Linked DNA regions of Oligoflexus sp.. The main gene of each other region encodes a partner of the protein of the gene in region 2 in a complex. Links are inferred from orthologs where the notes say so. Each region holds a gene or a part of one and is shown on either strand. Other genes may lie near its edges.

What was found.
Region 1: the proteins of fliF (region 2) and fliG are in contact, whole or in part, in a crystal structure (PDB 5TDY), measured with the Thermotoga maritima proteins. The link is inferred for Oligoflexus sp. from one-to-one orthologs. Residues at the interface, in WP_004082905.1 of Thermotoga maritima: Glu501, Leu502, Leu505, Leu506, Glu508, Leu509, Ile512, Phe513, Pro517, Ser518, Asp519, Ile520, Ala521, Ile523, Val524, Arg525, Leu526, Trp527, Phe528, Phe529; in WP_004082903.1 of Thermotoga maritima: Gly8, Arg9, Lys11, Ala12, Leu15, Leu16, Ala18, Leu19, Lys23, Gln26, Val27, His30, Leu31, Thr35, Gln38, Leu39, Glu42, Lys54, Lys55, Val57, Leu58, Glu59, Glu60, Phe61, Leu62, Leu64, Ala65, Lys66, Lys68, Lys85.

What each region holds. Positions count from the first base shown.
Region 1 is NZ_DASTAT010000115.1:40,502-43,755, forward strand. The notes cover bases 301-3,234. They hold fliG (flagellar motor switch protein FliG), read left to right. Parts: upstream 301-1,233; coding sequence 1,234-2,235; downstream 2,236-3,234. Other genes in these bases: VFO10_RS25085 (competence/damage-inducible protein A), read right to left, coding at 301-1,051; VFO10_RS25095 (PilZ domain-containing protein), read left to right, coding at 2,359-3,234. Also shown: more of VFO10_RS25085, read right to left, coding at 1-300; more of VFO10_RS25095, read left to right, coding at 3,235-3,254. UniProt on the Escherichia coli protein: FliG is one of three proteins (FliG, FliN, FliM) that forms the rotor-mounted switch complex (C ring), located at the base of the basal body.
Region 2 is NZ_DASTAT010000131.1:33,584-36,742, forward strand. What follows is about bases 312-3,150. They hold fliF (flagellar basal-body MS-ring/collar protein FliF), read left to right. Parts: upstream 312-845; coding sequence 846-2,456; downstream 2,457-3,150. Other genes in these bases: flgC (flagellar basal body rod protein FlgC), read left to right, coding at 312-468; fliE (flagellar hook-basal body complex protein FliE), read left to right, coding at 484-816; VFO10_RS27745 (FliH/SctL family protein), read left to right, coding at 2,467-3,150. Outside these bases: flagellar basal body rod protein FlgB, read left to right, coding at 1-28; more of flgC, read left to right, coding at 25-311; more of VFO10_RS27745, read left to right, coding at 3,151-3,159. UniProt on the Escherichia coli protein: The M ring may be actively involved in energy transduction.

The DNA.
Region 1 (3,254 bases), on a different replicon or contig from region 2:
TCTGACGGTTGACCTGTTCCGAGCGCCAGATGATGGTCCAGGTTCCATCGTCCTGAACGGGCAGGATTTCAAGGATCAACTCACCCGGTCCTGGACGCAGCGGCGCGTTTTCCGGTTCAGGCTGAGCACAGGGAAATTGTTCGTGGCTTTCCAGACGAATGCTGCTGTTCCCGATTTTCCTCCAGGCCTGGCCCAGACGATCGGCGAAGGCTCCCGAGGAACCGGAGTCCTTCACAATGATGTGCGAGAACGCATGAAAGCGCGCCAGGAGACGATCTATGCTGTCTTCATCATCACGGCCGATGAGCCAGGGGCTCAGGGCTGCATTCAGTTTATCGAGCCAGGGCTGATTCTTAACGAGTTCGCTTTCCCGGCACCAGATTTTCACTTCGATATAAGGCGCGTGCGGCCTGTACCCTGATACCATCGTCGATCCTGCGATGGCGGCCTCGACGATTTCGCCCACGGCCGATTCGCTTTTGCCGATCAGATGCCAGCGGAACAGACGGAAAGCATCGCTGTCGCGACCGAGCTCCAGGAGCTGTCTTTCAATGCTGCTCTTCCAGATGGCTTTGATTTCCTCGGGCGGACCGGGAAGGATCCAGACCTGGAGGTCCTTTCTTTGCAGATAAAAAGCGTCGGCTGTGCCCGCGGGATTATCAAGGACACGCGACTGGCTGGGAAAATAGCACTGCTGCTTATTGGATTCGGGCGGTGTAATGCCGAGCATCTGAAAGCGCTGGATAATTTTTTCCCAGCTGCCGGATTGGAATTCCAGAGTATCCCCCCACCAGCGGCTGACCACCTGCCGGGTGATATCATCGGTCGTCGGACCCAGTCCGCCGGTGATAAAAAGCAGCCGCGTGCGGGCGGCTGCCAAATTCAAGGCGTCGGTCATTTCCCGTTCATCATCGGGGACTGCCAAATGCCAGACGGGGTTCATCTTCAGATTGACGAGCTGATCGGCGATCCAGGCGGCATTGCTGTTCACGATCTGCCCGGTGCTGACTTCGGTGCCGATGGTGAGAATACTGGCGCGTAATGGTTCCATATTATTCTCCGTCCCCAGGGGAATGACAAAAGCTCCGGCGTTGCGGCCCAGGGTCTGGCGGCAAAGCTGTAGGTGAGCATAAAAGAGCAGAGGTCCTGTGTCAAAGCCTTGACAGACTCTGCCTTTTGACGCCTTTGTGGCATACAATAGAACTGTCAAGGTTTACATGGCAGGAGTTCCCGGTGGCAACCAATAAGTACAGTGGCGCGCAAAAAGCAGCGATTCTTCTTCTCTCTTTCGGTGAAGAGATTTCCGCCGAAATCTTCAAGAGCATGACCGAGTTTGAGATCAAACGCATCGGTAGCGCCATGAGTCGCCTCGGGCGCCTGGAGCAGGAAATCATCGACGAAGTGATGATGGAATTCTACGGAATCCTGCAGCAGAACAAAAAGTTCTTCTATGGCGGCAACGACTTCACGATGAAGGTCATCGGCAGCGCCTTCAAAGGCGGCGAGGCGGATGAACTCATTGAGCAGTTGGCGCTCGGTTCATCGGCGAACCTGGATGCCCTGGAGCTGATTGATCCGAGGACCCTGACCAACTTCATTCGGAACGAGCATCCGCAGACGATCGCTCTGATCCTGGCCCACCTTGATCCGCAGAAGTGCGGCGAGGTCCTGAAGCTTTTGCCGGAAGCCTTGCACACGGAAATCATCCTGCGCATCTCGAACCTGGATGCCGTGGCTCCCGAGATCATCGACGAGATTGATGATGTTCTGCGCAACGAAATTCAGGCCATGGGTTCGATTTCGAGCCAGAAGATCGGTGGCGTGGAGCCCATCGCCGAGATGCTCAACCTTATTGATAAGGCCACGGAAGAGCAGATCCTCGACAACCTGGAAGAACGTGATCCGGATCTTGCCGAGCAGATTCGTCAGCTCATGTTCGTCTTTGATGACCTTGCCAAGATTGATGATCGCGGCATCCAGGAAATCATCAAGAATGTGAAGCCCGAGCAGTGGATGACGGCCCTGAAAACAGCGTCCGAAGCCGTGTCCGAGCTGGTATTCCGCAATATGTCCGAGCGTGCCGCGAAGATGCTGAAAGAGGATATGGAGGCGATGGCCGCTGTGAAGCTTTCCGACGTGGAATCGGTGCAGTATGAAATCGTTCAGGTGGCGCGGAAGCTGGAAGAGGAAGGCAAGATTATCATTGCTCAGGGTGGTGAAGCGGCTTACGTTTAAGCCGGGATTGATGCTCTTTAACCCTCTGGAATCCTTGGGACAAATTCGAAATATCTTAAGGAATTCCAAGCCTTGGCCGAAGCTGAATCGTAGCGCAAAAGCGCCCCAAGTACGAGGAAAGCCATGGCCAATCAGAACCGTCAGCTGCTGAAGAAACGCGCGCAAAGGCGGGAACTTTATCTGGGTGAGAATGTTCGTGCGTTTTTGATCCTGGGCGGTTCGCGAACGGTGGGTGGCGAGGTGATCAGCCTTTCGGAATCAGGCCTCGCTTTTGTGTGCGAACCTCAGGTCGATGCCGAGCTGCCGATCGGCCGCGTCGTGCAGCTGAAACTCTATTATGATGCCCGCCGTTATTTTACGACCTCCGTGGAAATTCGGAATAAGAGCGTTTTCAGCTCACAGGGCTCGCAGTATCTGCGGGTCGGTGTGTCGGCTGCGGCCGGTGAATCGGTGAGCGATGCCGAGGATCTTGTGAAGAAGGTGGAAGCATCCATCAACCTTGGCATGGATACCTGCGGTTTCCTTGAAATTGAAAATCCCATGTTCTTTGATGAGCATGATTACTTCAGCATCCGTGCGGTGCATCCTGAATTCATCCTCGTCGCCCCTTTGGAAAATCGACACTTTCTTTTGCCTGGTCAACCCGTGGAAGCGCGATTCAACATCCCCGGTTCCACCTCGTTCGTGGAGGACCTGATCGTCGATCGCTCCGTGCCCGATCGCGACTGGTGGGCGTCGGATGTTCTGATGCTGAACTTCGCGCAGAAGTCGGAAAAGACTCTGGCAAAGATCGCGAAGATGGCCATGATTCAAAAACCGCAGCTGCATGTGCAGGAGATCATGAAGGCCGGGTTTCCGATTCCCTATCTGGATTTTTTGCTGCGGGTCCAGTTTGCTGCGCGTGACAAGGATGATCCCCAGGTTGCGATGCTGAAGAGCAGCTTCTTCGCGCCGGGGCCCTACCTTGCGGAGCAGGATCTGAAGAGCGCGCGGGTGCTGTCGTTTTATCGGCAGAATAC
Region 2 (3,159 bases):
TGCCATCGCCAACGGAGGTCAGGTATGAGTTTCTTTAAGGCCATGAATATCAGTTCATCCGGCTTGGCAGCTCAACGCATTCGCATGAATGTCCTGTCATCCAACCTTGCGAATGCCAACACCACGCGCACACCGGAAGGTGGACCTTATAAGCGCGAGGACGTGGTCTTTGCGGCCAACCCGGCCAGCGGCAGCCCCTTCGAAGGTTTTTTGGATGAAGATACCGGCACGCAGCTGAAAAAGGTGCAGGTCGTCGATATCCATAAGGACACCAAGGCTCCGCGCATGGTTCTCGATCCTTCGCATCCCGATGCGAATGCCGACGGCTATGTGGCGATGCCCAATATCCAGGTGATGAGCGAGATGGTGAACATGATCGCCGCCACCCGTGCCTTTGAAGCCAATACAACGGCTTTGAATGCTTCCAAGAGCATGGCGAATACCGCCATCGAAATCGGTCGCGTCTAATAGGAGCCTTGAGCGATGCAACGCATAACATCATCGCTGCGCTTCGGCAGTGAAATCCTCGGCGAGCTGCGCGATCTGAAAGCGCAGAAACAATTCGAAAGCGCCGGTCAGGGTGAAGAAAAGCCGAAGACGAGTTTTATGGATCATCTGAAAACGGCCGTCGAGGAAGTGAACCAGGGTCAGATTTCGGCGGATAAAAAAGCCACCGACCTTGCCAATGGCAAGGATACGAATATCCACGAGACCATGCTGGCCGCTTCGCAAGCCGAACTGTCTTTCAACCTGATGGTGCAGGTGCGGAATAAAGCCCTGGAAGCCTATCAGGAAGTCATGCGCATGCCTGTTTAATCTGCTGTTGAGGGGTGACCGTGGAAAGAATGAATGACTTTTTCAGGAACCTCAGTCAACGCCTGGGGGGCTTTTGGCAGTCGCTGAATGGCCCGAAGAAAATCGCGGTCATGGCCGCGGTCGCGCTCCTGCTCGGCGGCCTTATTTCGCTCTTCTTCGTGGGCGATCGCACCGAGATGGCCTATCTCTATCCCAATCTCTCGGAAACCGACAACAACGAAATCGCTTCGGAACTGCGCAAGCAACGCGTTTCGAACTTCATCATCGACGACAAAGGCATCAAGGTTCCAGCGGAACAGGTGATGCCTTTGCGTTTGAAATTGGCCCAGGAAGGCCTGCCGACCCGCGGCATGATCGGCTGGGAGAAATTCGACGATCAGGATTTTACGCGAACCGAATTCGAGCAGAACATCAATCGGCTGCGCGCTATCCAAGGCGAGCTGGCGCGAACCATCAGTTCCATTGAAGGCATCACCTCGGCACGCGTGCATATCGTGATGCCCAAAAAAGCCCTCTTCCAGGAAGATGAGCAGGAACCCACGGCCGCGATCTATATCAAGGTTCAACGCGGCAAGGAACCGAGCCAGAAGCAGATTCGCGGCATCACCCATCTCGTGTCCCGCTCTGTCGAAGGCATGAAGCCCGAGAAGGTCACGATCATCGACCAGGAAGGCAAGATGCTGACCAAAATCGAGTCCGATGATCCGACGACCAAGCTCACTCAGGAAATGACCTCCTATCGCCGCACCATCGAAGCGGAGATGACCAGTAAAATCAAAACTCTGGTAGGCCGCATCGTCGGCCAGGATCGCGTCGATGCCAAGGTCGATGTCGATGTGGACTTCACCCAGGAAGAGCAGACCATCAATGATATAGATCCGGATAAGGTGGTGGTGATTTCCTCGAACGTCAACAATCAGGAAATGGCCGGCAATGGCCTGAATCCCACGGGCATTCCCGGCGCCAAATCCAATGTTCCTGGTGAGCAGGAGGATCTGGCCGTCAACTCCAATTCCACCAAAAGCAAAAGAGCCAGTGAGCGGGTCAACTATGAAGTTTCGAAGACCAAACGTCACAAGGTTCTTCCCGTGGGTACGATCAAGCGCATTTCCGCGGCTGTGATCGTCGATGGAACACAGATCTATCCTTCCGATGGAACCGCCCCTGAATTCCAGGCGCGCGCACCCGACGAAATGCGCAAGATCGAGGACCTCGTGCGCTCCGCCATCGGCTTCAAGGATGGCCGTGATGAGGTGAAGGTTCATAACCTGATGTTCGAACTCGCGGCGACCCAGGTTCAGGCCATCAAAGAGAAAAAGCAGGAAAACCGCAAATACATCTCGACCCTGGTCGTGTCCTCGGTCATCGCCCTGGCCCTGGTCTTCTTCTTCGCCTTCATCGTCCGTCCTTACTTCCGCTGGCTGTCCTATGATCCCGAGCGGAAACGGAAAGAGGAGATCGTCGAGGAATTCAAGCCCGACTTGGAGATGGGCGGTATCCAGAACGTGCAGGTGAAAGAGGACGTGCCCTTCGAGAAGCTTTCGCCGCAGGAACAGATCCTTTATCTGGCCAAGCATGAGCCGGCCCGGACCACGGAAGCTCTGCGGATACTCCTGAACCCGCATCAATCGTCTCACTGAGGTTTGAAGCATGCTGAATCAGGCCAACAATCGCAGCCACGGGCGCTTCATCAAAAAGGATGATCCTGTGCGCAAGGTGATGAACATCAGTGAATTCAATCTGATGGAAATCTGCGACAAGCCCGTGACCTATCATGATAACGCCAATGCCAATATCATCCATAACCGCCTTCACGCGGAAGAGGAGCTGGCCGAAGGCGTACGGGATTCCTACGAAATCAATATGAGCTTCCCGCACGAACTGCGTCCGGTCATTCGCCCTCTCGACTTCACCGAAGAGTGGAAGAAGCAGAAAAAAAGAATGGCCAACCGGCATCACCGGCTGGAAGAGGAAGAGGAATTCGAGCTGGATGTGACCAGCCTTTTGAAAGAGAACAAGATCGACTTCAAAAAGGCGACCTTCAGGGTCATTGAAACCGCGATGCCGCAGCAGAAAAAGGATGTGAAGGAAGCCAAGCCGGCCGTAAACCTTTTCCCGCAGGCCATGCCGGTGAAGGCCAATGTCGAAGCCAAGGCCGCAGCTCCTGCGCCTCAACCCGCGCGTCCCGCGGCGCAAAAAGCTCCCCCGCCGCCTGCACCCGAGCCGACGCATCATACGCAGGCCGATGCCGATGACTTTGTTCCCTATGCCCCGACCCGCGACCGGGCGAATCCCGAAGCCCAGGTGCAAAGAATGGAGCCGCCGAAGCTGACCGAAGAGGAA